DNA from 2 places in the Segeticoccus rhizosphaerae genome. Region 2 is predicted to be linked to the other one. Evidence: predicted binding sites of a transcription regulator. Region 2 holds the regulator's gene; the other holds the start of a gene.

Region 1 (14,490 bases), on a different contig from region 2:
GCCGCCCCCGTCGGCGAAGCAGATGAATCGTCAGCTGCACGGCGAACGGATTGTGCGTGGCACCCACACCCGGCGGGTGCACGCCATGCCGTGGCGAGAGCTCCCAGACGGCGTGTTCGTCCGCACCGCTACCGGTCCGGCGGTGGTCGTCGACGACCACCTGACCACCTGGACGCCGGCCGGCTACGGCGCCCGGCGAAGGCGTCCACGCCGAGGCGAGGCGGAGGTGCTCACGCCGCCGTCATCGGTGGCCGCGCTGCGCGCCGGCTACCCCGCCCAGCTCGACGACGAGGCTCGGTAGGACGAGCAGGATCCGCTGCCCAGCGTCTGCGGCCTCAGGGCGTGCCGGTGAACGCGTCGCGCATCGGCACCAGCTTGGCGTCGGACTCGGCCAGCTCCGACTCGGGGTCGGACCCCGCGACGATGCCGCAACCGGCGAACAGCCGCATCCGGTCGGGATCGCCCGGCCCGACCGACCCGCAGCGCAGCGCGATGCCCCACTCACCGTCACCGCTCGCGTCCATCCAGCCGACCGGTCCGGCATACCGACCACGGTCCATCTGCTCCAGCTCGGCGATCGCCTGCGCGGCGACCTCCCGCGGCGTGCCGCACACCGCGGCCGACGGGTGCAGCGAGGCGGCCAGCCCCAGCGAGGTCGCGGCGCCCGACAGCACCCCGGCGACGTCCGTGGCCAGGTGCATGACGTTGGGCAGGTGCAGCACGAACGGCGACTCCGGCACGTTCATCGACGAGCAGTGCGGCCGCAGCGCGTCGGCGACGGAGCGCACGGCATACTCGTGCTCCTCGAGGTCCTTGGACGACCGGGCCAGCGACGCCGCGAGAGCGAGGTCGTGGCTGTCGTCGCCGGTGCGGCGGATGGTGCCGGCGAGGACGCGGGAGGTGACCAGGCCCTTCTCCAGCCGCACCAGCAGCTCCGGGGTCGCCCCGACCAGGCCGTCGGCCGCGAAGACCCACGTGTTGGTGTAGGACGCCGACAGCCGGCCCAGCAGCCAGCGGACGTCCACCGGCCCGTCGGTGCTCACCTCGAGGTCACGCGCGAGGACGACCTTGTCCATCCCGCCCAGGGTGATCCGCCCGACCGCCTCGGCCACCGCGCCGGACCACTGCGCCCCGGTCAGGGCGCCGTCGGCAAAGGCGACCGACTCCGGGGCGCGCGGCGCCTCGGCAGGACGCACGGCGGGTGCCCCGGGCAGCTGTGAGCCGAGCCCCACGGTGGTCAGCCAGCACCGCTCGCCGCGTCGACCGACCAACACCTCGGGTATGACGAGTGCCGCCCCACTCGGGGAGTCGTCGGCGAAGCAGAAGGACCCGAACGCGACCGGGCCGGTGCCCGGCAGACCGACCTCGTCACGCACCACGGCGTGTCCGACGACCTCCCGCCACCAGTGCTCTGCGGCAGCGAACCGCTCAGGGCCGGAGGTCTCGAAGGTGAGCGCTCTGCCCCAGCCGACCAGACCGTCGTCGCCGCGCAGCCAGGACGCCAGCTCGTCCGGGGGCCGATCCGGCAGCAGGGCCAGCAACGGGCCCGGGTCGGCGAGATCGACGGTGCGCGCCACCAGCGGCGCGGATGCGGCCGACTCGGGGGCCTCGTGCAGGGTGCTCACGGCGGCACAGCCTACGTCTGTCCGCCGCCGGCCTGTGCGTCGCCCAAGCCGTTTCGACGGACGGTTTCGAGCTGGCACACCGGTCTGGGCGACAGAAGACAGGGCGAAACGAGCACGGGGACGGCCGTCTGCCCGTCGAGGGCGGGTATGGGTGAGGATGGGGCCATGACCCGCGCCAGCCTCGACAAACGCCCGGACGAGGTCGCCTCGATGTTCGACGACGTGGCCGGGCGCTACGACCTGACCAACGACATCCTCTCCCTCGGGCAGGACCGGCGCTGGCGCAAGGCGGTCCTCGCGGCGGTGGACGCCCGGCCCGGGGAACGGGTCCTCGACATCGCGGCCGGCACCGGCACGAGCAGCGAGCCGTTCGCCGACCGGGGGGTGGACGTCGTCCCGGCGGACTTCTCGCTCGGCATGCTGCGAGCCGGTCTCCGCCGCCGCCCGGACCTGGGGTTCACCGCCGCCGACGCGCTGCACCTGCCCTTCAGGGACGGCGCGTTCGACGCGGTCACCATGTCCTTCGGGCTGCGCAACGTCGCCGACCCACAGGCGGCCCTCGAGGAGTTCCACCGGGTCACGGCACCCGGCGGCCGCGTGGTCATCTGCGAGTTCAGCCAGCCCACCAACCGGGCCTTCCGCACCATCTACACCGAGTACCTCATGCGCTCGCTGCCGCCGGTGGCGCGGCGGGTCAGCTCCAACCCGGACTCCTACGTCTACCTGGCCGAGTCGATCCAGGCCTGGCCCGACCAGCGGGGCATGGCCACCATGCTGGCGTCGGCCGGGTGGCAGGACGTCGCCTGGCGCAACCTCTCCGGTGGCATCGTCGCCCTCCACCGGGCGCGCCGCTGAGACCTCCCCCACCCCGACCGCCGTGAGGAATCATCGTGAGGTTCCGGCCCTCAGGAGGGCACCGGACCTCACGAAGATTCCTCACGAGGGAGATGCCAGAGGAGGTTAGGTGCGCCTTGGTACGACAGATCCAGCCTTCCGTCATAGACTGCCAAGTCGAGTTCGTGAAGATCTTCACAAGCGTGCAGAGGCAGTCGTGAGCGAGAGCAGCAGCAGCGTGTCCCGGGTGGGGTCGAGCACCTTCCCGCCTTCCGCCGCACCCTCATCGAAGATCTCTTCCGCGACCGCCTCGACGGCCCCCACCGCTGCCGAGACCGCTGACGTCATCGTGGTGGGCGCCGGTCCGGGTGGTTCGGCAACTGCCGCCTACCTCGCGATGGCGGGTCTGGACGTGCTGCTGCTGGAGAAGACGCAGTTCCCGCGGGAGAAGGTCTGCGGCGACGGACTCACCCCGCGCGCGGTCAAGGAGCTGATCACCCTCGGCATCCCGACGCCGGAGGAGGACGGCTGGATCAAGAACCACGGACTGCGCATCCTCGGCTCCGGCATGCGGCTCCAGCTGGACTGGCCCGACCTGGCCAGCTTCCCGCCATACGGGCTGGTCCGGACCCGGCAGGACTTCGACGAGATCCTGGCCAGGCACGCGGTCAAGCACGGCGCCCGGCTGCACGAGCGCACCAACGTGGTCGGTCCGGTCCTGGACGACCGCACCGGGCACATCGTCGGCGTCCGGGCCAGGCCGGTCGACGAGAAGGGTCGCGGCACCGGCGACGAGGTCGTCTACGGCGCGCCCCTGGTTGTCGCGGCCGACGGCAACTCGAGCCGCCTGTCGTTGTCGATGGACCGACCCAAGCGCGACGACCGCCCGATGGGCGTCGCGGTGCGCACGTACTTCGAGAGCCCCCGTCACGACGACGACTACCTGGAGTCCTGGCTCGAGCTGTGGGCGCCCAAGGCCGACGATCCGGACACCCAGATCCTCCTGCCCGGCTACGGCTGGATCTTCGGCGTCGGCGACGGCACCAGCAACGTCGGCCTGGGCATCCTCAACACGTCCAAGGCGTTCGGCCGGGTCGACTACAAGGACGTGCTCAAGCGCTGGGTGGCGACGATGCCGGCCGAGTGGACCTACAACGACTCCACGATGACGGGGCCGATCCGCGGCGCCGCCCTCCCGATGGGCTTCAACCGGCAGCCGCACTACGACCGGGGCCTGCTGCTGGTGGGTGACGCCGGGGGGATGGTCAACCCGTTCAACGGTGAGGGCATCGCCTACGCGATGGAGTCCGGGCGGTTGGCCGCCGACGTCGTGGCCCAGGCCTTCGCCCGGCAGACCGACGACGCGCGGGAGCGGGTGCTGCGGTCCTACCCCGCGGTGATGAAGGATGCGCTCGGCGGCTACTACACGCTGGGGAGGGGATTCGCGAAGATGATCGGTCATCCCGAGGTCATGCGACTCGCCACCCGCTACGGCCTGCCGCGCACCACGCTGATGAAGCTCATGCTCAAGATCATGGCCAACCTCACCGAGCCGCACGGCGGTGCGGCGAGCGACCGGTTGATCAACGCGCTCTCCAAGATGGCCCCAGCGGCATGACGAATCGCACCGGGCCTAGGATTGTGCGCCGACGAGCCCTGACCACACCGAGCATCCGAAAGGGGAGCGCGAGGTCATGAGCCACTCGTACGTCCCACTCCTGTTCTTCGCCGGCATCGGCGCGGCTTTCGCGGTGTTCTCGGTGATGATCGCCCCGATCGCCGGCCCCCGCCACTACAACCGGGCCAAGCTCGACGCCTACGAGTGCGGTATCAACCCGACGCCGCAGGCCGAGGGCGGCGGCAAGGTGCCGATCAAGTACTACATCACCGCGATGCTGTTCATCGTCTTCGACATCGAGAGCGTCTTCCTCTACCCGTTCGCCGTGGCCTTCGACAAGATGGGCCTTTTTGCGCTGGTGGAGATGGTGCTGTTCATCCTCACAGTGTTCGTCGCCTACGCCTACGTCTGGCGCCGCGGCGGCCTGGAGTGGGACTAGATGGGACACCGATAGATCATGGGTATTGAAGAGAAGCTGCCAGCGGGCTTCCTGCTGACCACCGTCGAGCAGGTCGCGGGCTACATGCGCAAGAGCTCGGTGTGGCCGGCGACGTTCGGGCTCGCCTGCTGCGCCATCGAGATGATGGCGGTCGGCACCCCCGACTACGACATCGCGCGCTTCGGCATGGAGCGGTTCTCCGCCACGCCGCGGCAGGCCGACCTGATGATCGTGGCGGGGCGCGTCAGCAACAAGATGGCGCCCGTGCTGCGCCAGGTCTACGACCAGATGCCCGAGCCCAAGTGGGTCATCTCGATGGGCGTCTGCGCGAGCAGCGGCGGCATGTTCAACAACTACGCGATCGTGCAGGGGGTCGACCACGTCGTCCCCGTCGACGTCTACCTCCCGGGCTGCCCGCCCCGCCCGGAGATGCTGATCAACGCGATCCTGGTGCTGCACCAGCAGATCCAGAACTCCAAGCTGGGGGTCAACCGGGTCGAGGCGGCGCGCGCGGCCGAGCAGGCCGCTCTCGAGGCGACGCCGACGCACGCGATGAAGGGGCTGTTGGCATGACGCCGCCGAGCGAGGGCACGAGCGGAGCGAGCGGTTCGGCGTCAGGCGAGCCGGAGGCAGCCCGCAGTGACAACGGCGAAAAGGCCGAGGTGACGCCGGCGGCCGACAAGCCGGAGCAGAAGGTGTCGACGACGGCCGCGCAGGAAACCGGTGGTGCCCCCACCGCCGCCGAGCCGCCCAACCTGCCCGCCGAGCCCGGCACGGCTCCCGAGCCGGTCGTCATCGGCGAGCGCCAGGGCATGTTCGGTTCCTCACTGGGCAACGACACCAGCGGGTATGGCGGGTTGGAGTCACCGATCCTGTTCCCGGCCGCGGCGGTTCGGCCCTACGGTTCCTACTTCGACGAGGTTGCCGACGCCCTGGAGCGCGGCCTCGGCGACGGTGACGACACGACCTACGGCGACGCGGTCCAGCGCGTCGTGGTGGACCGGGGCGAACTGACCCTCCACGTCGCACGCGAAGCGCTGCCCGCGGTCGCGCGCGCCCTGCGTGACGACCCGGCGCTGCGGTTCGAGGTGTGCACGGGCGTTTCCGGGGTCCACTATCCCCAAGAGACCGGTCGTGAGCTGCACGCGGTCTACCACCTGCTGTCGATCACCCACGGCAGCAGGCGGATCCGGCTGGAGGTGTCCTGTCCCGACGACGACCGGCACATCCCCTCCATCGTCGCGACCTACCCCTCGGCCGACTGGCACGAGCGCGAGACCTGGGACATGTTCGGCATCGAGTTCGACGGGCACCCCTCGCTCACGCGGATCCTGATGCCGGACGACTGGCCGGGCCACCCCCAGCGCAAGGACTACCCCCTCGGTGGCATCCCGGTGGAGTACAAGGGCGCCACCGTGCCGCCGCCGGACCAGCGGAGGTCGTACAGCTGATGACCGAGCAGACCACACACGAGACCGAGGACATCTTCGCGACGTCCGAGTCCGACCGGGACGACGCCGCGGAGGGTCGTGTCTTCACCGCGAGCGGCGGTGACTGGGAGAGCCTCGCCGAGGAGGCAGCCTCCATCGGCGAGGACCGCATCGTCGTCAACATGGGTCCGCAGCACCCCTCGACCCACGGCGTGCTCCGGCTGATCCTCGAGCTGGACGGCGAGACGGTCACCGAGGCCCGGGCGGGCATCGGCTACCTGCACACCGGCATCGAGAAGAACATGGAGTTCCGCACCTGGACCCAGGGCGTGACCTTCTGCACGCGCATGGACTACCTGATGCCGATCTTCAACGAGACGGCCTTTTGCCTCTCGACGGAGAAGCTGCTGGGCATCACCGACCGGATCCCCGAGCGCGCCTCGATCATCCGCGTGATGATGATGGAGCTCAACCGCGTGGGATCCCACCTGGTCGCGCTTGCCACGGGCGGCATGGAGATGGGCGCCACGACGGTCATGACCATCGGGTTCCGCGAGCGCGAGCGCATCCTGTCGATCTTCGAGATGATCACGGGCCTGCGGATGAACCACGCCTACGTCCGCCCGGGCGGTGTGGTGCAGGACCTGCCACCCGGTGCGATCGACAAGGTGCGGGACGCCATCCCGCAGATCCGCCGCGGCATCCACGAGCTCGAGCTGCTGCTCGTCGAGAACCCGATCCTCAAGGGCCGCACCGTCGATGTCGGCTACGTCGACCTGACCGGGTGCATCGCGCTCGGCCTCACCGGACCGATCCTGCGCTCCACCGGGTTCCCGCTCGACGTGCGCAAGTCCGAGCCCTACTGCGGTTACGAGACCTACGACTTCGAGGTGCAGACGGCCAACACGTCTGATGCCTACGGCCGCCTGCTGGTGCGCTTCGCGGAGATGTACGAGTCGCTCAAGATCGTCGAGCAGACCATCGACCGCCTGCAGAGCACGCCCGGCCCCGTGATGATCGAGGACAAGAAGATCGCGTGGCCCGCGCAGCTGTCCCTGGGCGGCGACGGCATGGGCAACAGCCTCGACCACATCCGCGAGATCATGGGCGATTCGATGGAGTCGCTGATCCACCACTTCAAGCTGGTGACGGAGGGTTTCCGGGTGCCGCCCGGTCAGGCCTACGTGCCGATCGAGTCGCCCAAGGGCGAGCTCGGCGCGCACGTGGTGTCCGACGGAGGGACGCGGCCCTACCGGGCGCACTTCCGCGATCCCTCCTTCAACAACCTGCAGGCCGTGGCCGCGATGTGCGAGGGCGGCATGATCGCCGACGTCATCGTCGCGGTGGCCTCGATCGACCCAGTCATGGGTGGTGTGGACCGATGACAAACGCCGTGCACAAGGAATGTCGGGGTCCCCGCGCAGTACCGAGTGAGGTACGAGCGGGGATTTCGTGGGGTGACGTCATGGGAGGAGTGGACCGATGACAGAGATCGAGCACACGGCGAACACCGGGCACTCGGACGACCGGACCGCGATGAGCGAGGCCGGAGCCGCGCCGGACCCGGTGCACCGGCAGACACCGTTGCACGCCTCCGACCAGCCGTATGACGCGCACGTGCTGGCCCAGCTGGACGCGGACGCCGCGTTGATCATCGCGCGCTACCCCGAGCGGCGCTCGGCGCTGTTGCCGCTGCTGCACCTCGTGCAGAGCGTGGACGGCTTCGTGACCGGCCGCGGGGTCAACTGGTGCGCCGAGAAGCTGGAGCTGACCGCGGCGGAGGTGAGCGGCGTCGCCACCTTCTACACGCAGTACAAGCGCCACCCCAACGGTGACTACACCGTCGGCGTGTGCACCAACACGCTGTGCGCGATCATGGGCGGAGACGAGATCTTCGAGCGGGTGAGTGACCACCTCGGCATCGGCCACGACGAGACCACCGAGGACGGCAAGGTCACCCTCGAGCGGGTCGAGTGCAACGCGGCCTGCGACTATGCCCCCGTCGTGATGGTCAACTGGGAGTTCTTCGACAACCAGACCCCGCAGAGCGCGACCGCGCTGGTCGACGACCTGCGCGCCGGCAACGAGGTCACACCGACCCGTGGCGCCTCGCGCGCGTGCGCGTTCAAGCACACCGAGCGGGTGCTGGCCGGCTTCCCCGACGGTTTGGCCGACGAGGGCGTCGGCGCCGGCCCGGCGTCGCTGGAGGGCCTCAAGGTGGCCCACCAGCGCGGTTGGACCGCGCCCGACCCGGGCGCCGACGACGACCATGGTCCAGAAGGCGCGGACGGCGCCGGAGAGGCGGAGCGGTGAGCACCCAGCTGACGCCCATCCTCACGAAGTTCTGGGACGACCCGCAGTCCTGGACCCTCGACACCTACCTGCGCAACGACGGATACAAGGCGCTGCGCAAGGCCGTGACGATGCAGCCGAACGAGCTGGTCGCGATGACCAAGGACTCCGGTCTGCGCGGACGTGGCGGCGCCGGCTTCCCGACGGGCATGAAGTGGGGCTTCCTGCCCCCGCCGGACGGTGGCCCGCGCTACCTGGTGGTCAACGCCGACGAGTCCGAGCCCGGCACCTGCAAGGACATCCCGCTGATGCTGGCGGCGCCACACATCCTGCTCGAGGGTGTGGTGATCACCTCGTTCGCGATCGGCTGCGAGCACGCGTTCATCTACCTGCGCGGGGAGACGGTGCACGTCTACCGTCGCCTCCTGCGCGCGGTCGAGGAGGCGTATGCCGCCGGGTACCTCGGCAAGAACATCCTCGGCACCGACTTCAGCCTCGAGGTGACCGTGCACGCGGGCGCCGGAGCCTACATCTGCGGCGAGGAGACGGCGCTGCTCGACTCCCTGGAGGGTCGACGCGGCCAGCCCCGGCTCAAGCCGCCGTTCCCCGCGGTCGCCGGCCTGTATGCCCGCCCCACCGTCGTCAACAACGTCGAGAGCATCGCCTCGGTGCCCTCGATCCTGCTGCACGGGGCCGACTGGTTCAGCGGCATGGGCACCGAGAAGTCCACCGGTTTCGGCATCTTCAGCCTGTCCGGGCACGTGACCCGGCCCGGACAGTACGAAGCGCCGCTCGGCATCACCCTGCGCGAGCTGCTCGAGCTCGCTGGGGGCGTCCGCGAGGGCCACGAGCTGAAGTTCTGGACCCCCGGGGGCTCCTCCACGCCGATCTTCACGGCAGAGCACCTCGACGTGCCCCTCGACTTCGAGTCGGTGGCGGCCGCGGGGTCGATGCTCGGCACCCGCGCCCTGCAGATCTTCGACGAGACCACGTCCGTGGTGCGTGCCGTGGCGCGCTGGACCGACTTCTACGCCCACGAGTCCTGTGGCAAGTGCACGCCCTGTCGCGAGGGCACCTTCTGGTTGTCGCAGATCATGGAGCGACTGGAACACGGCCGCGGCAGCCAGGACGACATCGACAAGCTGGTCGACATCTGTGACAACATCCTCGGTCGGGCGTTCTGCGCCCTCGGGGACGGCGCGACCAGCCCCATCACCTCCGCGGTGCAGTACTTCCGCGAGGAGTTCGAGGCCGGTATGCACACCCCGGCCGCCGAGCTGTTCCCGCCGTCGCGCTCGACGCTGTTCGCGAAGGAGACCGTGGCCCCATGACCGTGTCCACCTCACCCCCTGCCGGTGGCAACGCCGTGGACGAGGGAGGCAACGCCCAGATTCCGCCCAAGCCGGAGCTGGTCAACCTGACCATCGACGGTGTGGGTGTGAGCGTGCCCAAGGGCACGTTGATCATCCGGGCGGCCGAGCAGGTCGGGATCCAGATCCCGCGGTTCTGCGACCACCCGCTGCTCGACCCGGTCGGCGCCTGCCGCCAGTGTCTGGTGGAAGTCGCCACCCCCGGCCCGGACGGGTCGATGCGGGCGATGCCGAAGCCGCAGGCGTCCTGCACCATCGCCGTCAGCGAGGGCATGCAGGTCAAGTCGCAGCACACCTCCGCGGTGGCCGACAAGGCACAGCACGGGCAGATGGAGTTCCTGCTCATCAACCACCCGCTCGACTGCCCGGTGTGCGACAAGGGTGGCGAGTGCCCCCTGCAGAACCAGGCGATGTCCAACGGCCGGGCGGTGTCGCGCTTCGAGGACATCAAGCGCACCTACCCCAAGCCGATCAACATCTCCAGCCAGGTGCTCCTCGACCGCGAGCGCTGCATCCTGTGCGCTCGCTGCACCCGCTTCTCCGACCAGATCGCCGGTGACCCGTTCATCGCTCTGATAGAGCGAGGCGCGCTGCAGCAGGTCGGCATCTACGAGGAGAAGCCGTTCGAGTCCTACTTCTCCGGCAACACCGTGCAGATCTGCCCGGTCGGTGCGCTCACGGGTTCGGCCTACCGGTTCCGCTCCCGTCCGTTCGACCTGGTCTCCACCCCGAGCGTGTGCGAGCACTGCGCCAGCGGCTGCGCCCAGCGCACCGATCACCGCCGCGGCACGGTCCTGCGCCGGATGGCCCTCGAGGACCACGCCGTCAACGAGGAGTGGAACTGCGACAAGGGGCGCTGGGCGTTCACGTATGCCCAGCAGAGCGACCGGATCACGGAGCCGCTCGTGCGGGGTGACGACGGGCAGCTGCGCGTCGCCGGCTGGCCGGAGGCCCTCGAGGTCGCGGCTCGCGGGCTCGACGCCGCGCGCGCCTCGGGTGGCACCGGCGTGCTCGTCGGCGGGCGGGTCAGCAACGAGGACGCCTACGCCTACAGCAAGTTCACCCGCACGGTGTTGCAGAGCAACGACATCGACTTCCGGGCCCGTCCACACTCGCAGGAGGAGGCGGAGTTCCTCGCGGGTCACGTCGCGGCCACCAGCCTCGCGGTCACCTATGCCGACCTCGAGTCCGCCAAGGCGGTCCTGCTGGTCGGGTTCGAGCCCGAGGAGGAGTCGCCGATCGTCTTCCTGCGGCTGCGCAAGGCACACCGCGCCCACAAGACCCGGGTCTTCTCGGTCGCGCCGTTCGTCACGCCCGCGCTGGACAAGACAGGCGGCACGCTGATCTCGGCCGCACCGGGCACCGAGACCGAGGTGCTCCGCGCCCTGGCCGGTGGCCACGAGGACGTCGCCGAGATCGTCGAGGCGAGCAACGCGCTGCGCAGCGACGCCGTCATCCTGGTCGGGGAGCGGCTCGCCACGGTGCCGGGTGCCCTCTCGGCCGCCTCGGCCCTCGCCGCCATCACCGGCGCCAAGCTGGCGTGGGTGCCGCGCCGTGCCGGTGAGCGCGGCGCGCTGGAGGCCGGAGCCCTGCCGGGCCTGCTGCCAGGTGGCCGTCCGGTCGCCGACCCCTCGGCCCGCACCGAGCTCGCTGCCACCTGGGGCGTCCCCGAACTGCCCGCACGACCCGGTCGCGACACCGCCGCGATGGTTGCGGCTGCCGGGTCCGGCGAGATCGGGGCCCTGCTGGTCGGTGGCGTGGATCCTGACGACCTGCCCGACCCCCGGGCGGCCCGCGCCGCGCTGGAGCGCACCTTCGTGGTGTCGCTCGACCTGCGTGAGAGCCCCGTCACGCCCTACGCGGACGTGGTGCTGCCGGTGGCGGCCCACCAGGAGAAGCCCGGCGCCTTCGTCGACTGGGAGGGACGCGTGCGTCCCTTCGAGCGCGCCCTGTCGAGCAACAACATGAGCGACTACCGCGTGCTCGACCTGCTCGCAGCAGAGCTCGGTGAGTTCCTCGGCACGCGCACGGTCGACTCCACCCGCGCCGAGATGCGCGCGGTCGGACCGTGGACCGGCGCGCGGGCACCGTTGCCCTCGCGCGAGCCCGTCGACCCGCCGGCGCTCAGGGAGGGGGAAGCCGTCCTCGCCACCTGGCACACCCTGCTCGACGCCGGGCGCATGCAGGACGGTGAGCCGTTCCTGGCCGGCACGGCGCCGCGTCCGGTGGCGCGGGTCTCGGCAGCGACGGCAGCGGCAGTCGGCCTCGCCGAGGGCTGGGTCCTGACGGTCTCCACCGACACGGGCCGGATCAGCCTGCCCGTCGCGATCACGGACATGCCCGACCACGTGGTCTGGCTGCCCACCAACTCTCCCGGGTCCGCGGTGCGCTCGATGCTCGGTGTCGACGCCGGTGCCGTGGTCACGCTCAACAAGGGTGAGGGGGCCCCGGAATGAGCATGGTCGGAGCACTCGACCTCAGCGCGGTCCAGGCCCTGGTGCCGACCACGGACAACCCCGTGGCCGACTTCAGCGACACCCCGTGGTGGCTGTCGCTGATCAAGGCCCTGTTCCTCTTCGTCATCCTGCTGGTGCAGACGCTGATCGTGATCTGGTTCGAGCGGCGCGTGATCGGCCGGATGCAGCAGCGGCCGGGCCCCAACCGGACGGGCCCGTTCGGGCTGCTGCAGACGTTGGCCGACGGCGTGAAGCTGGCGCTCAAGGAGGACCTGACGCCGAAGAACGCGGACAAGATCATGTTCGTGCTCGCGCCGATCATCGCCGGGTCGATGGCGTTCGTGTCCTTCGCGATCATCCCGCTCGGCGGTGAGGTGTCGATGTTCGGGCACCGCACCCCGCTGCAGCTGACCGACACCCCGGTGGCGGTGCTGCTGGTGCTGGCGGTCGCGGGGGTGGGGGTCTACGGGACCATCCTGGCGGGCTGGTCCTCCGGCTCGACCTATCCGCTGATCGGCGGGCTCCGCTCGACCGCACAGGTGATCTCCTATGAGATCGCGATGGGTCTGGCCCTGGTGGCGGTGTTCATCTACGCGGGCTCGATGTCGACCAGCCAGATCGTCGCGAGCCAGAGCGGTCTCTGGTACATCATCCCGGCGTTCTTCTCGTTCATCGTCTACGTGATCACCATGGTGGGGGAGACCAACCGGCTGCCGTTCGACCTCGCCGAGGGCGAGGGCGAGCTGACCGGTGGGTTCCACACGGAATACAGCTCACTGAAGTTCGCCATGTTCTTCCTGGGCGAGTACGTCAACATGTTCACCGTCTCGGCCCTGGCCACCACGCTGTTCCTCGGCGGGTGGCAGGCGCCTCCGGGGATCGCGGCGATCAACGACGGGATGTTCAACGAGGGCTGGTGGGGCCTGCTGTGGTTCCTCATCAAGCTGTGGCTGTTCATGTTCTTCTTCGTGTGGCTGCGTGGGTCGCTGCCGCGGGTGCGGTATGACCAGTTCATGCGGTTCGGGTGGAAGTTCCTGATCCCGGGCACCCTGTTGTGGGTGGTGGCGGTGGCCTTCATCCGCGGCGCGCAGCTGTCCTTCCTGGGTGACAACACCTGGCGGGCGACGATCATCGTGGTGGGTGTCATCGGGGCGATCGCCCTGGCGGCCTCATGGGTCTGGGACGGCAAACGGGCCGCGGCCGAGGAAGCGGCGGACCGGCCGCTGCCGGAGGAGATCGACCCGTTCGCGGGCGGCCACCCCATCCCGCCCATGCCCGGCCAGACCCTGCGCGAGCCGGAGCGTGTGGACGCGGCTCCCGCGCTCCCCGAGCCGGTGGCAGCCAGCTCGCCCAGCCCGACCACTTCGGAGGACACCAGTGGCTGACGACAAGCAGCGTGACTACTTCCTCTCCGACCTGTTCGCGCCGGTCGGTGGGTTCGGCGTCACCTTCGCGACGATGTTCCGCAAGGTCGCGACGGAGGAGTACCCCGAGGAGAAGCGACCCACCCAGCCGCGCTACCACGGGCGGCACCAGCTCAACCGCCACCCCGACGGGCTCGAGAAGTGCGTCGGCTGCGAGCTGTGCGCGTGGGCCTGCCCGGCGGATGCCATCTTCGTGGAGGGCGCCGACAACGACGACACCGAGGGAGGCGCGGGCCGGTTCTCCCCGGGGGAGCGCTATGGCCGCGTCTACCAGATCAACTACCTGCGCTGCATCTTCTGCGGCTACTGCATCGAGGCCTGCCCGACGCGGGCCCTGACGATGACCAACGAGTACGAGCTCGCGGACGACAACCGTGGTGACCTGATCTTCGAGAAGGACCAGCTGCTCGCCCCGTTGCGGCAGGGCATGCTGCAGCCGCCGCACCCGATGGTGGCCGGGACGACCGAGCGCGACTACTACCGCGGCAAGGTCGAGAAGGCCACCCCGGAGCAGGAGGCGTGGGTCCGGGACCAGGACGAAGCGGCGGACGCGGCGAACGACGACACCACGGCGCAGCCTGTCGCGGGCCACCTGGAAGGTGGTGTCACCAAGTGAACGGAACCGGCACGTCGGAGGCGGTCCTCTTCTGGATCCTGGCCCCGATCACCGTGTTCGGCGCCCTCGGGTTGATCTTCGCCAAGAAGGCCGTGCACGCGGCCATGGGCACCGCCCTGGTCATGGTCTGCCTGGGCATCTTCTACATCGCCCAACAGGCCGACTTCCTCGGCATCATCCAGATCTTCGTCTACACCGGCGCGGTCATGATGCTGTTCCTGTTCGTCGTCATGCTGGTCGGCGTCGACTCGTCCGACTCCCTGGTCGAGACGATCAAGGGACAGAAGTGGGCCGCGTTCGTCCTCGCCGTCGGACTGGCGGTGCTGCTGACCAGCACCGTCGGATCCGTCACCTTCGGCAAGCCGGTCGGTCTGGCCCAGGCCAAC
Region 2 (14,490 bases):
GGGCAGCCCGGGCTTGACCATGACGATGTCGGCCCCCTCGTCCAGGTCGAGGCGCAGCTCGCGCAGCGCCTCGGTGGCGTTGGCCGGATCCTGTTGGTAGGTCGCGCGATCGCCCTGCAGTGTCGACTCGACGGCCTCCCGGAAGGGGCCGTAGAAACCGGAGGCGTACTTCGCGGCGTAGGCCAGCACCACGGCGTCGGTGAGACCGGCCTCGTCCAGAGCCGACCGGACCCACCCGACCTGACCGTCCATCATCCCCGACAGGCCGACCACGTGCGCGCCGGCACCGACCTGCGCGAGGGCCATCTCGGCATACCGACCCAGGGTCGCGTCGTTGTCGACCCGCCCCTGCGCGTCGAGGACGCCGCAGTGCCCGTGGTCGGTGAACTCGTCGAGGCACAGGTCGGCCATGAGCACCGTGTCGTCACCGACGGCGTCCCTCACCGCGCGCAACGCGACGTTGAGTATGCCGTCCGGATCGGTTGCTCCCGAACCGATGGCGTCGCGGTGGGTGGGGACGCCGAAGAGCATCAGCCCGCCCACGCCCGCCGCGACGGCCTCACGTGCCGCTGCGACGAGCGAGTCGGTGGTGTGCTGCACGACGCCGGGCATGGAGGTGATCTGCGTCGGCTCGGTCGCACCCTCACGGACGAACATAGGCAGCACCAGCTCGGCCGGGTGCAAGCGGTGCTCGGCCACGAGCCGGCGCATCGCCGCGGTCTGGCGCAGCCGGCGCGGGCGGTGCAGCAGGCCCGCCGGTGTGACCCGGGGGACGGCGCCGTCGTCGATCACTTGGCGCGGCGTCGCGACGACGTCTTGCGAGCGCTCGGCCGCACCACGCTCTCGCCGGCCTCGGCCGCGGCAAGAGCGAGCCCAAGGCCGTAGTCGGCGAGACCGTCGACGAGCGACGCAGCGGACGGCTCGGCGGCGAGGACGTCGACCCGCAGACCGTGCTCCTCCGCGGTCTTGGCCGTGGCGGGGCCGATGCACGCGACGACCGTCGAGGCGTGCGGCTTGCCGGCGATGCCCACGAGGTTGCGCACGGTCGAGCTGGACGTGAAGCAGACGGCGTCGAACTTGCCGGACTTGATCGCCTCGCGCACCGGTGCGGGCGGCGGGGCGGCCCGGACGGTCCGGTAGGCCGTGACGTCGTCGACCTCCCAGCCCATGTCCTGCAGACCCGCCACCAGGGTGTCGGTGGCGATGTCCGCCCGGGGGAGGAAGACCCGGTTGATCGGGTCGAGCACGTCGTCGTAGGGAGCCCAGGCCTCCAGCAGCCCCTTGGCCGACTGGTCGTGCTGAGGGACCAGGTCAGGCTCGATGCCCCACTCGCGCAGCGCCTGCGCCGTGACGCCGCCGACCGCGGCGATCTTCAGCCCGGCGAACGCCCGTGCGTCCAGGCCGAACTCGACGAACTTCTCCCGGATCGCGCGGACCGCGTTGACCGAGGTGAAGCCGATCCACTCGTAGCGACCGGTGACCAGCCCCTTGATCGCGCGTTCCATCTGCTGCGGGGTGCGGGGCGGCTCGACGCTGATCGTGGGGACCACGTCGCTGGTGGCGCCGTAGGAGGCCAGCCGGGCGGTCATGCTGCCGGCCTGGTCCTTGGTGCGTGGCACCAGCACGTTCCACCCGAAGAGCGGCTTGGTCTCGAACCAGGACAGCCGGTCGCGCAGGTCCACCGTCGACCCGACCACGGCGAGGGACGGGAACTGCACCTTGGCCGACTTCATCAGCGCGGCGACCTCGCCGAGCGTCGTCGTGTGGGTGACCTGGGTGATGGTCGTGCCGCGCTCGGTGACGGCGACCGGCGTCGCCGCGTCGCGACCCGCATCGAGCAGGTCACCGAGGGCCTTGGCCAGGCTCTCGGGGGTGCCGAGGACCACCACCGTGACGTTGGAGCCGGTGGACCGGGCCCAGTCGACCTTGGTGTCCCCGCCGCTCACCACGTGCAGCGACGGCGAGCTCGCCGCGGTGAGGGGCACCCCGGCATATGCCGGGACGGCCGAGATGGCGCTGACCCCGGGCACGACCTCGAAGGAGATCCCTGCCTTCTGGCAGGCGAGGGCCTCCTCGGCCAGGCCGTTGAAGGTCGCGGGATCGCCGTCCATGAGCCGGACGACCAGCCCGCTGTGGCCGTCGTTGGTGCCGGCGGCCTTGGCCGTGCGCACGAGGAGCTTGGCGCGCGACGCATGCGTCAGTGGCTGGCCGTGCTCACCGTGTCCGGCGTCGACGACCTCGACCCCCTCCGGGGCGTGTCGCGCCACGAAGTCCTCGCGGCTGACCTGGTCGATCACCACCACGTCTGCGGCGGCGAGGAACTCGGCAGCCCGCAGGGTGAGCAGGCCCGGGTCGCCGGGACCGGCGCCCACGAAGGCGACACGGGCGGGCATCTTGGACTTGCGGACGGTGGACTTGCCTGTTGCGGCTGAGCGGATGGGGCTCACTGGGCACGCTCCGGAGCAGGTTGATCTGGACGGGTCGGTGTTGCCGGGCTGGCAGGGGTGGAGGCGGCGGGTGGCCGGTTGCGGGCACCCGCCCCCGGTGGCTCGGTCGGCGGGTCGCCGGGACGGGGCCCGTCGTGCAGCGCGGTGATCTGGTCGGCGCCGTCCTCGAGCAGCTGGGCTGCCAGTTGCTCGCCGAGGGCGTGCGCACGGGATGTCGGTCCGGAGGTCGAGCGGCGCAGGGACGCCGAGCCGTCCTCCGCGCCGACGAAGGCACGGATCCACAGCTCGGTCTGCCCCGCGTCCCCTTCGGAGACCTCGGCGAGGACCCCGATCGGGGCGGTGCAACTGGCCTCGAGCGCGGCGAGCACGGCTCGCTCGGCGTTCACGCTGGCACGCGTGTCGTCGTCGTCGAGGACGGCCACCGCCGACACCATCGCCTGGTCGTCGGCTCGGACCTCGACGGCGAGGGCGCCCTGGCCCGGCGCACTGAGCATCTGCAGCGGGTCGAGGACCTCGGTGACCACGTCGAGCTGCCCGAGCCGGGCGAGACCCGCGCGGGCCAGCACGATGGCGTCACAGGTGCCGTCTGCGACGAGTCCCAGTCGGGTGCCCACGTTGCCGCGGATCGACCGCACCTGCAGTCCGAGGCCGAGCGCGGCCAGCTGGGCGGCGCGGCGCGGCGAGCCGGTGCCGACCACGGAGCCCGACGGCAGCTCACCCAGAGTGAGTCCGTCACGGGCGACGAGGGCGTCACGCGGGTCCTCGCGGACGGGGATCGCGGCGATGTGCAGTCCGGGCTCCGGGATCACCGGCAGGTCCTTGAGCGAGTGCACGGCCACGTCGATCTCCCCGCGGTGCAGGGCGAGGCGGATGCCGGTGGCGAAGACGCCCGTGCCACCGATCTCGGACAGCGGCCTGGAGCTGGTGTCGCCGAAGGTGGTGATCGGAGTGAGCTCGACGTCGTGGCCGAGCTGGCGCAGCCGGTCGGCCACCCAGGTGGCCTGGGCGGTCGCGAGCGCGCTGCGGCGGGTGCCGAGCCGGATCGTCATGCGAGGCCCCCCTGCTCGGGCGGCACCGAGACGGTGGCGACGTCGTGGGGATCGAGGTCGAACAGGTCGCGCAGGGCCTGCGCGTAGTCGCCGCTGGCCCCGGACACGGCCAGCTCCTTCATCCGCACACTCGGCGCGTGCAGCAACTTCTCGACGACCCGGTGCACGGTGAGCTGCACCTCGGCGCGCTCCTCCTCCGACAGCGATGGTGCGCGCTGCTCGAGGCGGACGAGCTCTGCGGCCACGACGTCGGCGGCGCGGGAGCGCAGCGCCGCCACGGTCGGCGCGACCGACTTGGCCCGGCGGCCGGCCAGGAAGGCGCCGACCTCCCCCACGACGAGGTCCTCGACGGCCTGCACGGGGGGAGCGGTGCTCGAGTCGTCGAGCAGCTGCCCGACCTCGCGGAGGCCCACGAGGGTGATGCCCGCGAGGTGACCCACCTCGGGGTCGACATCGCGCGGAAGGGCCAGGTCGACATACACCTGGTGGCGGCCCGAGCGGGCGGTCTGCGCCGCGGTCACCGAAGCCGCGTCGATGACGTGTCCGACCGCCCCGGTGCACGAGATGACCAGGTCGGCGTCGGTCAGGGACTCGGCCAGGGCGCCCCAGGGGCGGGCCGACCCGCCGGTCGCGGTCGCGAGGCGCTCGGCGGTGGCGGCGGTGCGGTTGAGGATGACCAGCTCGCGAGCGCCCCGGCGGGACAACGTCATCGCGGCCAGGCTGCTCATCGACCCGGCCCCCACGACCAGCACCCGCTGCTGCGAGAGCGGCCCGAGGGTGGTCCCCGCCCGCTCCAGTCCCGCCTCGATGAGCGACCCGCTCACTCGGTCGATCTCGGTCTCGGCGTGGGCGCGCTTGCCCACCCGCAGGGCGTGCTGGAAGAGGTCGCCGAGGATGGAGGAGATGCTCTGCTGCCGCTGGGCACTGCGCAGCGCCTCACGCAGCTGGCCGAGGATCTGCCCCTCGCCGACGGCCATCGAGTCCAGGCCGCAGGCGACCGAGAAGAGGTGGGCGATCGCGCGGTCCTCGTAGTGCACGTAGAGGTGCTCACGCAGCCGCTCCATCGGCACCGACGTGGCACGCGACAGGGCCTCGCCGATCTCGCTCACCGCACCGTGGAAGGTCACCGCGTCGGCATAGACCTCGACCCGGTTGCAGGTGGCGACCACGACGGCCTCGCCGACGCTCTCGGCACGGTGCACGGTGTCGGCCAGTTGCGCGGCTCGCTCGGACGACAGCGCGACCAGCTCGAGCAGCTCGAGGGGCGCCGACCGGTGTGACAGCCCGAGGACCAGCAGACTCACGGGGCAACCTCCTCCAGGCCGAGGCCAGAGGCGAGGGCCTTGCGCTGTTCGTGGAACGCGAGGATCTGCAGCTCGGTGGACAGGTCCACCTTGCGCACGTCGACCTCGTCGGGCACCGCGAGCACGCACGGCGCGAAGTTCAGGATGGCGTGCACCCCGGCGGTCACCAGCCGGTCACAGACCAGCTGCGCAGAGTGCGCCGGGGTCGTGATGACGCCGATGGACAGACCTTCGGCGGCGAGCCGGTCGAGGTCGTCCAGCGCGCGGACGGTGATCCCGGCGACGGTGTCCCCCACCACGGCGGGGTCGTCGTCGACGAGCGCCACGATGCGGAAGCCCTTGGTGACGAAGCCGGAGTAGGCCGCGAGGGCGCGGCCCAGGTTGCCCATCCCGATGATGGCCACCGAGCGGTCCTGGGTGAGCCCCAGCTCACGGGAGATCTCCGCGGCGAGCAGGTCCACGTCATACCCGACGCCACGCACGCCGTAGGAACCGAGGTGGGACAGGTCCTTGCGCAGCTTGGCCGAGCGCACGCCCGAGGCGGCCGCGAGCTCCTCGGAGGAGACCGATCCGATACCCTGCCCGGCGAGGCTGCTGAGCGCCCGGAGATACTCGGGCAGACGCGCCACGGTGGCGTCGGGTATCCCACGACGAGCGGCGGGGTCGGCGGTCACTGGCGCACCGGCTCCTCTCTGTCGATTTAGGGCGCCATACCAAACGCCCGAACCGGAGGAATGAGGTCCCCCCCAGAGTAGGTCTTTGTGAACGTGCGCACAAAGTCGCGCAAACCCGGGCACTTCTGATAGGTGCGGCTCCGGGCCCCGCACGACACGCCGACGGCCCGGGTCGGCTGGAGCGGGCGTGTCAGCCGGACAGCGCCGACCGCAGCCGGTCCTCGTCCACCCGCCAGTAGTCGTGCTGCCGGCCGTCGACCAGGGTGACCGGGATCTGCTCCGCATAGCGCTCCCGCAGCGCCGGGTCGTCGAGGATCGACAGCTCGGTCCAGCCGACCCCCAGGTCGACGGCGACCCGCTCGATCACCTCCCGCGCCTGGTCGCACAGGTGGCACCCCGGCTTCCCGATGAGGGTCACGCGCGGCTCGTCGTCACTCATGGTCCTCAGCGTAGGTCGCCTCGGCCACCGGGCCCACCTCCGTGCCCGTATGCCGTGATCGGCCGCACGCCTTCGCCCTGACCTACGCTGAGCCCCATGCAGGGCGAGGCGCAGGAACAGCGGGAGCGCGTCGTCGCGCCCGGCGCCGAGGCCCTCGAGGTCTCGCCCACGATGGCGCCGGAGCTGGACGACGCCCTGGCGGTGCCACCGAACCCCCGTGCCGCGGCCTTCTTCGACGTGGACAACACGGTCCTGCGGGGGGCGAGCATCTACCTCCTGGCCAAGGGCCTGTGGCAGCGCGAGTTCTTCACGCTGCGCGACGTGCGGGCCATGGCGTGGAAGCAGCTGAGCTTCATCGTGCGCGGGGAGAACCTCAAGCACGTCCACCAGATCCGGGAGCAGGCGCTCGCCTTCGTCGCCGGGCACTCGGTCTCCGAGATCACCGGCATCGGCGAGGAGGTCTACGACGAGGTGATGGCCGCCAAGATCTGGCCGGGCACCCGTGCCTTGACCGCCATGCACCTCGACGCCGGCGAGGAGGTGTGGCTGGTCACCGCGACGCCGGTGGAGGTGGCCGCGGTCATCGCGCGCCGGCTCGGCCTCACCGGAGCGCTCGGCACGGTCGCGGAGAGCGTGGACGGCGTCTACACAGGGCGTCTGGTCGGCGACCCGATGCACGGACCGGCCAAGGCCACGGCGGTCGCCGCGCTGGCCGCGGAAAAGGGCTTCGACCTGGCCGAGTGCTCGGCATACTCCGACTCCGCCAACGACATCCCGATGCTCTCGCTCGTGGGGCACCCGTGCGCGGTCAACCCCGACGCGGCCCTCCGGACGCACGCCGTGAAGCACGGGTGGCGGATCCGCGACTACCGCACCGGCCGCCGGGCCGCCCGGCTCGGTGGGCAGGCGCTCGCGCTGACCGCGCTCGGCGGCGCACTGGCCTCGGCGGGAGCCCGCCGCCTCCGACACTGATCTCAGGACCATGCCGGCGGCGACGCACGCGTCCACGTCTCGTGCCGGGTGGTCGGGGGGACGAGATCGCGCAGATAGGTGCGGTGCCACCAGTCCCCCGTCTCGCGCCGCTCCTGCCGTGTGGTGAAGCGATAGCGATAGACCCTGGCCCGCACACGGACCGGCGGCTCGTCGGGAAACGGATTGTGCCGCAACAGTTTCAGTAGTTCACGGTCGCCCTCGAGCAGCTTGCGCAGCATCCGGCCGAACCACGGGTCGGCGTAGCGCGGCGACAGCGGGATGAACCACATCAGCCAGTCGAGCCGCAGGTGGTAGGGCGCGAACTGGCGCGGCAGGCGCCCCGGGTCCCCCGGCTTGCCCTTGAACTCGTACTCCCGCCACACGGCGTCCTCGGCGGGCCCCGCATCGGCGGTGCCCTCGACGACGATCTCGAACCGGCGTCGCGTGACGCTGCCGAACGCGCCGTAGGTGTTGACCAGGTGCAGCCGGTCGAAGCTCGCGTTCATCACCTGGCTGCCGGACAGCAGGTTGCGCACCGGTCGCCAGCTGAGCCCCACCACCAGGGCGGTGACCAGCACCACCACCACGACGTATGCCGTGTTCGGCGCCGGGGCGCGCGTCGCCACATGGAGCGCGCGGCCGACGAACCGGTCGTCGAGGACCGAGGCGGCCAGCACGATCGCGACCCAGTTGAGCCAGGAGAAGTTGCCGCTCAGCACCAGCCACAGCTGGGTGACGATCATGACGAGGGCGCACGCACTCGACACGGGCTTGGGCAGGAACAGCCCGAAGGGCAGCACGAGCTGGGTGACGTGGTTGGCCGCGACCTCGACCCGGTGCATCGGCCGGGGCAGGTGGTGGAACCACCAGCTCAGCGGGCCGGGCATGGGCTGGGTCTCGTGGTGGTAGTCGAGGCAGGTCAGGTCCCGCCAGCACGGGTCGCCGCGCAGCTTGATCAGGCCGGCCCCGAACTCGAGCCGGAAGAGCACCCAGCGCAGCAGCCACAGCACGAGCACCGGTGGCGGCGTGGCCGCGTCACCCAGGAAGATCGCGAGGAAGCCGGCCTCGAGCAGCAAGGATTCCCAACCGAACCCGTACCAGGTCTGGCCCACGTTCACGATCGAGAGGTAGAGCGCCCACAGAACGGCCCAGACCGCCATGCAGACCGGCAGCGGGGCCCTCTCGGTCAGCCCGACGACCGTGACCGCCGCCAGCACCACTCCCGACCAGGCAACCGCGGCGAAGGCCCGGTCGGAGTAGTGCCAGTGGAACAGGCTCGGTGCCCGCCGGAACGGCACGACGCGCAGGAAGTCGCGGATCGGGAGCAGCCCGCGGTCGCCGAGCAGGGCCCGGAACTGGCGTGCCGCAACCAGGAAGGCGACGAGGTAGATCGCGGCCAGGCCGCGTTGGACGAGGAACCGCCCGGTCCACCCTCCCTCGCCGACGAACCACCCCGGCTCGACGGCGGACAGGCTGTCCATCACCGGGGGCATCGCCCTAGAAGAAGACCGACCGGCGTTGCAGCAGCAGGGAGTAGAGCGTCTGCTGGATGGTCTCGCGGACCTGGTCGGTGAGGTCGAAGACGAGCATCGGGTCATCGGCGGCCGTCGGCCCCAGAGCCGCGGTGTCGAGCGGGGCTCCGAACTCGATGATCCACTTGCTGGGCAACGGGACCAGTCCCAGCAGACCGAACCAGGGAAAGGTCGGCGTGATCGGCGCGTAGGGCGCGCCCACCAGCCGGGCGACGGTCTTGAGGTTGCCCAGGATCGGATAGATCTCCTCCGCGCCCACGATCGAGCACGGGATGATCGGGGTCCCGGTGCGCAGGGCGGCGGACACGAAACCGCCACGGCCGAAGCGCTGCAGCTTGTAGCGCTCGCTGAACGGCTTGCCGATGCCCTTGAACCCTTCCGGCCAGACACCGACCAGCTCGCCGGCCGCGAGCAGGCGTTCGGCGTCGGCGTTCGTGGCGAGGGTCGACCCGCTCTTGCGGGCCACCTCCCCGATCACGGGGCTCTGGAAGACCAAATCGGCACCGAGCATCCGCAGGTAGCGACCGTTCGGGTGCTCGTCGTGCACCGCGACCTGTGTCATCAGCGAGTCGAGCGCGATGGTGCCGGAGTGGTTGGCCACCACCAGGGCGCTGCCGGTGTCGGGGATGTTCTCGATGCCCCGCACCTCGACCCGGAACCAGTTGCGGTAGAGCGGTCGCAGCAGCGGCAGGAACGCGTGGTCGGTCAGGTCCCGGTCGAAGCCGAACTCGTCGACCACGTAGTCACCGGTCAGCCGGCGCCGCAGGAAGGCCAGCGTCTCGGCAACCCGCTGTTCGACCTCGTCACCGGACAGGCCCGAGGCGCTGGCCGTCGCCCGCAGCACCCTGACAACGGCGGTGACCAGGGACTCGACGGTGGATGTCGCGGCCCCGGGCGCAGAGGTGGCCTCCACGTGGTGGCCCTTCTCGGCCGTGGGGGCCGGGCCGGGAGGGGACGTGTCTCGCGCGAGGACGGTGCGGGCCGGACGGGCCGGCCGCCTCGGGCGGGTGCGAGGCGCGCGGGGAGTGCCGCGCGCGCCCGACTCCCCCGCCCGGCCCGTCGTGTCTCCCCGTGCTGCCGTAGCCGGGTCGCGGTCGGGATTCAGCAACGGCGTGCTGCGCCGGCGCGAGCGCTCGTTGCTGGCCCGCGCCGCACCGGCCGCCAGGGCGTCCGACCCGCCGGTCCGCTTCGCCGGCGATGGCGTCCGCCGCGAACCGGACCGTCCGCCCGTGCCGGTGGGCCGGCCGGACCCCCGCCCCGGCGGGAGCGGGACGACGTTGGAGTCGGACATCAGGTGCGCCCTCCCTGCTCGAGCGCGCGGGACAACACCGCGCCGGCCGCGTGCGAGATCCCCTCGAGCGCGGAGCCGGCTGCCGCCAGCGGGGACCGCCCAGAGCCCGCGACGAAGTCGAGGAAGGCCGAACGCGTGGTGTGCTCCGGCTCGAGTCCCAGGACCTCGCGCATCCGGGTGGTGTCGAGCCCGCGGCCGAACGACAGGAACTGCACCTGGTCAGACGAGAAGTCCGCGCGGCCGGCACGCTTGGTCAGCTGCCCGACCGGACCACCGACCACGGTGGGCACCGGCACCGTGGGGCGACCCGCCATACGCGCCGCCTGCCGCAACGACAGCGCGCCGTCACCCGCGACGTTGACGATGCCGGCGTCCGGGCCGAGCGTCGCCAGCAGCAGCCCCTGCAACGCGTCGTCCTCGTGGACGAGCTGGAAGCGGGCGTCGTAGCCGAGCGGGGTGGGGATGACCGGCATCGAGAAGTAGTCGGTCAGGGCGGTGCGGATCTTCGGCCCGATGATGTTGGCGAACCGCAGCATGGTGATCTCGACGTCGGGACGGCGTCGGGACAGGCCCCTCACATACCCCTCGACCTCGACCGAGTCCTTGCCGAAACCCGCTCGTGGCAACACCTTCGGGCCCATGTCCTCGGTGAACATCGCCGGATCGCGGGGCGACGAGCCGTAGACCGCGGCAGACGACTTCACGACGAGCCGGCGCAGGCTCGAGGCCTTCTGGCACGCCGCGAGCAGCTGCATCGTGCCGATGACGTTGATCTCCTTCTGCGACGTGCGGCCGCCGGCGGAGAGAGGCGTGGCGATGACGTTCATGTGCACGACCGTGTCGACCTCGGACTGGCCGATGATCTTGCCGATCACGGGGTTGCGGATGTCGGCCCGCACGAACTCCGCGCCACCGATGTCGTGCGGGGGCGGCACCACGTCGACCCCGATGACCCGGTCGACCTCGGCCTGAACCGTCAGCAGCTGCGCGAAGCGGCCACCGAGATAGCGGGACACACCGGTCACGAGGATGCAGCGTTCGCGTCCCGCCACTTCCTCACCTGCTTCCGTCGGCGTGTGCTCCTGCGTGGTCCTGCGTGCCGTGCGATCGGTATGCCGTGTGCAGGCCGATCCGGCCGGCCCGCCAATCGTAGCGAGCCGCCCCGGAACACGAAGGTCCTCGTCCCGCGCGGGACGAGGACCTGGTGTGGGGCCTCCGAGCCTGGCTCAGGACACCGCGGATGCTACTTCTTGTTGCGACGCTGGTGGCGCGTCTTGCGCAGCAGCTTGCGGTGCTTCTTCTTGGCCATGCGCTTGCGGCGCTTCTTGATGACGGAGCCCATGAGTTCCTTGCCTGTCGTTGGTGGTGCGGTGTCGAGGATGCGTGCCGACGCGAGTGGTCGTGCACGAGGCACCACGCCGAACATTCCGCGTCAGCGTACCGTCCGGACCGTGCTCACCCAAACCGCGGGTGGCCGGGACCCGGTGCTACTCCCGGAGGAGGCACACGGCATACGCCCCCGGAGGGTCGCCGCTCACGCGCCCGCACGGCTACCGTCGCACCATGCCAGGTCACCGTCGCGCGCTCCCGGCCGCACCGGTCTGGGCGCTCGCCGTGCTGGCGGGCTTCCTCCAGGTGGGCGGCTCGACCGGCGCCGCGCGCTTCCACGGCGGGTCCATCGACCCCTGGGGCTATGCGCTGCTGCTCGTCGGGCCGGTGGCGATCGTGGCGCTGGCCCGCTGGCGGTTCGCCGCCCTCGGCGTGGCGATCATCGCCGCCGTCGTCTACGCCGCGCTGGGCCAGCCGGTCGGTCCGATCTTCGGCGCGCCGATCGCCGCGCTGCTCGTGGAGGTGATCCGCAGTCGCCGTGAGCGCTGGGCGGCTGCCCGGCGAGAGGCCGGTCTGGCCCGCGACCGGGAGGCCGCCCGCGAACGCGTCGCCATCGCCCGCGACCTGCACGACGTGATCGGCCACTCACTCAGCCTGATCAACGTCCAGGCAGGGGTGGCGCTGCACCTGCTCGACGAGCAGCCGGACCACGCCCGGCCCGCCCTGCAGACCATCAAGTCGGTCAGCCACGACGCGCTCGAGGAGGTGCGCGTCGTGCTCGACACGCTGCGCGACCCCGGCTCGGCCACGCGCTCGCCCGCGCCCACCCTGCTCGACGTGCCGGCCCTGGTCGAGCAGACCGAACAGGGCCCGGTCGCATGGACCCTCGCGGTGACCGGTTCGCGGGGTGCCGTCACGAGCGCGGTCGACACCGCGGCATACCGGGTGGTGATGGAGGCCATGACCAACGTGCGACGCCACTCGTCCGCCACGCGCGCCCGCATCGAGATCGCGTATGACGAGGGCGGCGTCGGCGTCCGCGTCACCGACAACGGCCGGCCGGAGGCTAGGCGGCCCGACGACCCCGGGGCTGCCATCGGGTTGGGCCTCGTCGGCATGCGCGAGCGCGTGGCTGCCCTGGGCGGGCGGCTCGACGCCGGGCCGCGCCCCACCGGCTTCACCGTGGAGGCGCGCTTCCCGCGCAGCACCGACCAGACCACCTCGGAGGCACCATGAGTCCATCCGTCCGTGTCGTCCTCGCCGACGACCAGGCCCTGCTGCGTGCCGGCCTCCGGGCGCTGCTCGACTCCGACCCGGCGACGGAGGTGGTGGGCGAGGCGTCCGACGGGGAGGCGGCGGTGCGCCTCGTGCGCGAGGAGCGGCCCGACGTGGTGCTCATGGACATCCGGATGCCGGGCACCGACGGGCTGCAGGCCACCGAACAGATCTGCGCCGACCCGGGGCTGGCCGACGTGCGCGTCATCATCCTGACGACCTTCGAACTGGACGAATACGTTCTCGAGGCGATGCGGATCGGCGCCAGTGGGTTCCTCGTCAAGGACACCGAGCCGGTCGACCTCCTCGCCGCCATCCGGTCGGTGGCCGCAGGTGATGCCGCCCTCTCGCCGAGCGTGACGCGGCGGCTGATCAACCACGTGGGACAGCGCGCGGGCACCCGGCCCGACCCGGAGCGGATCGCCGCACTGGAACGGCTGACCGAGCGCGAGCGCGAGGTCGTCGCCCTGGTCGGCGAGGGGTTGTCCAACGAGGAGATCGCCGGGCGGCTGTTCCTGTCGCCCGCCACCGCGAAGACCCATGTCAGCCGGGCCATGGTGAAGGTGGGCGCCCGGGACCGCGCGCAGCTGGTGGTGCTCGCCTACGAGGGCGGCCTGATCCGCCCCGGCTGGCTCTGAGCCCTGCTCGAACAGACCGTGCAGGACGTAGGACGAGTGCCTCCCGCGGGGTGACGACGGCGCAGGAACCGGGTCGGCATCGTCGAGGTGTCCGGTCGCGAAGGACCGGCTCACCGACGAAAGAGGCATGACGATGTTGACGACGATGTGGCACGACGGCGCCGGGTTCCACTGGTGGTTCCCGTTGATCCCCCTGGCATGGTTCGTGGTGTTCTGGCTGTTCGTCTGGTTCGTGGCGCGCCGGTTCTGGTGGCGCGGGCAAGGACGCTGGCAGTCCTCCGCCGAGGACGCCCTGGGCAAGCGCTACGTGGACGGCGAGATCGACGAGCAGGAGTACCGCGCAAGGCTGGCGGTCCTGCGTGAGACCAGGGGGCGGTGAACACGCGGGCGGGCGGGCCGATCTCCTCGGCCCGCCCGCCCGCGCGAAGATGGTCGCGGCTTCGCCGCGACCGGTGCACCTCAGGCCGTGTCGATGTAGCTGGTCCGCAGGTAGTCGTGCACCGCGTCTGCGGGAACCCGGAACGACCGTCCGACGCGGATCGCCGGCAGGTCACCGGCGTGCACGAGTCGATAGACGGTCATCTTGGAGACCCGCATCATCGAGGCGACCTCCGCGACGGTCAGGAAGTTGACCTCGCCGAGCTGGCGCTCGTCTGCCATGGCCTTACCTCGATCTCTCCACGTGGCAGGCAGCACGGCTTCCCCTCCGACTGACTGCGCACGCTGATGGTGTGTGAGGTCACGATAGAGGCAGAAGTGGCCGTTGGGAAAGCAGGTGGGGGATAAATCTTCGACAATGTCCAGCCGACACGCCGCAGGCAACGGTCAAAACAGGTTCAACCAGGTTCAACAGGTCAAACGAGTCACCGAGGTCAGCCGTGGACCTCAGTCGAACCAGAGATCCAGTCCGTGCAACGGGAAGACCGCGTGTCTGGTCGCCATGACCGCCTGGTCCACTGCGTCCGCGGGGTCGTGGCCGACCTCCCACGCCTTCCACCAGACCCGGCCGTCCTCCGCCACGCCGTCGCCCATCCGCGCCGGGCCCGGCCGGCCGAGCAGCATCTGCACGTAGTCGCGCCAGCCCTCTGGCACCGGCGTCACCAGCTCGACCGGCTGGTGTGCCGCGATGGCGGTCAGGTGCGCCCATGCCCGGGGCACCACGTCGACCAGCTCGTAGCCCCCGCCCCCGAGCGCCACCCACCTGCCGTCACACACCTCGTGAGCGAGCCGGTGCAACGACTCGTATGACGTCCGCTGGGCGTCCACGGACAGCGCCAGGTGTGCCAGCGGGTCGGAGTAGTGCGAGTCGCAGCCCTGCTGGGTCACCAGGACGTCGGGCGCGAAGGCGTGCAGCAGCGCCGGGACCACCGCGTGGAAGGCACGCAGCCAATGGCCGTCGCCGGTGCCCGGCGGCAGCGCGACGTTGACCGCGCTTCCCCGGGCGTCGGGGCCTCCGATGTCGCCCGGGAAGCCGGAGCCCGGGAAGAGCACCCGCCCGCTCTCGTGCAGCGAGATGGTCAGGACGCGCGGATCATCCCAG

Evidence for each region. The regulator Rex, encoded in region 2, represses fermentation and respiration genes when NADH is low (regulators of the CRP and FNR family bind a similar motif). The targets are predictions, from matches to a motif close to CTTGTGAANNNNTTCACAAG.
Region 1: the regulator Rex is predicted to act here: its motif matches at 2,642-2,661, upstream of FCN22_RS06155 (geranylgeranyl reductase family protein).

Annotation. Positions count from the first base shown of each region.
Region 1 is NZ_SWMA01000005.1:141,513-156,002, reverse strand. It holds gene FCN22_RS06170 (hypothetical protein) at 1-301, shown strand, start outside; gene FCN22_RS06165 (isochorismate synthase) at 336-1,625, opposite strand; gene FCN22_RS06160 (demethylmenaquinone methyltransferase) at 1,791-2,480, shown strand; gene FCN22_RS06155 (geranylgeranyl reductase family protein) at 2,752-4,077, shown strand; gene FCN22_RS06150 (NADH-quinone oxidoreductase subunit A) at 4,154-4,516, shown strand; gene FCN22_RS06145 (NuoB/complex I 20 kDa subunit family protein) at 4,535-5,089, shown strand; gene FCN22_RS06140 (NADH-quinone oxidoreductase subunit C) at 5,086-5,967, shown strand; gene FCN22_RS06135 (NADH-quinone oxidoreductase subunit D) at 5,967-7,331, shown strand; gene nuoE (NADH-quinone oxidoreductase subunit NuoE) at 7,483-8,259, shown strand; gene nuoF (NADH-quinone oxidoreductase subunit NuoF) at 8,256-9,569, shown strand; gene FCN22_RS06120 (NADH-quinone oxidoreductase subunit G) at 9,566-12,064, shown strand; gene nuoH (NADH-quinone oxidoreductase subunit NuoH) at 12,067-13,449, shown strand; gene nuoI (NADH-quinone oxidoreductase subunit NuoI) at 13,442-14,104, shown strand; gene FCN22_RS06105 (NADH-quinone oxidoreductase subunit J) at 14,101-14,490, shown strand, end outside.
Region 2 is NZ_SWMA01000011.1:56,839-71,328, reverse strand. It holds gene hemB (porphobilinogen synthase) at 1-792, opposite strand, end outside; gene FCN22_RS10040 (bifunctional uroporphyrinogen-III C-methyltransferase/uroporphyrinogen-III synthase) at 789-2,393, opposite strand; gene hemC (hydroxymethylbilane synthase) at 2,444-3,496, opposite strand; gene FCN22_RS10030 (glutamyl-tRNA reductase) at 3,493-4,800, opposite strand; gene FCN22_RS10025 (redox-sensing transcriptional repressor Rex) at 4,797-5,474, opposite strand; gene FCN22_RS10020 (glutaredoxin family protein) at 5,665-5,913, opposite strand; gene FCN22_RS10015 (HAD family hydrolase) at 6,010-6,885, shown strand; gene FCN22_RS10010 (lipase maturation factor family protein) at 6,888-8,378, opposite strand; gene FCN22_RS10005 (lysophospholipid acyltransferase family protein) at 8,383-9,708, opposite strand; gene FCN22_RS10000 (NAD-dependent epimerase/dehydratase family protein) at 9,708-10,760, opposite strand; gene FCN22_RS09995 (30S ribosomal protein bS22) at 10,952-11,050, opposite strand; gene FCN22_RS09990 (sensor histidine kinase) at 11,272-12,273, shown strand; gene FCN22_RS09985 (response regulator) at 12,270-12,950, shown strand; gene FCN22_RS09980 (SHOCT domain-containing protein) at 13,078-13,329, shown strand; gene FCN22_RS09975 (helix-turn-helix domain-containing protein) at 13,410-13,610, opposite strand; gene FCN22_RS09970 (acetoin utilization protein AcuC) at 13,836-14,490, opposite strand, start outside.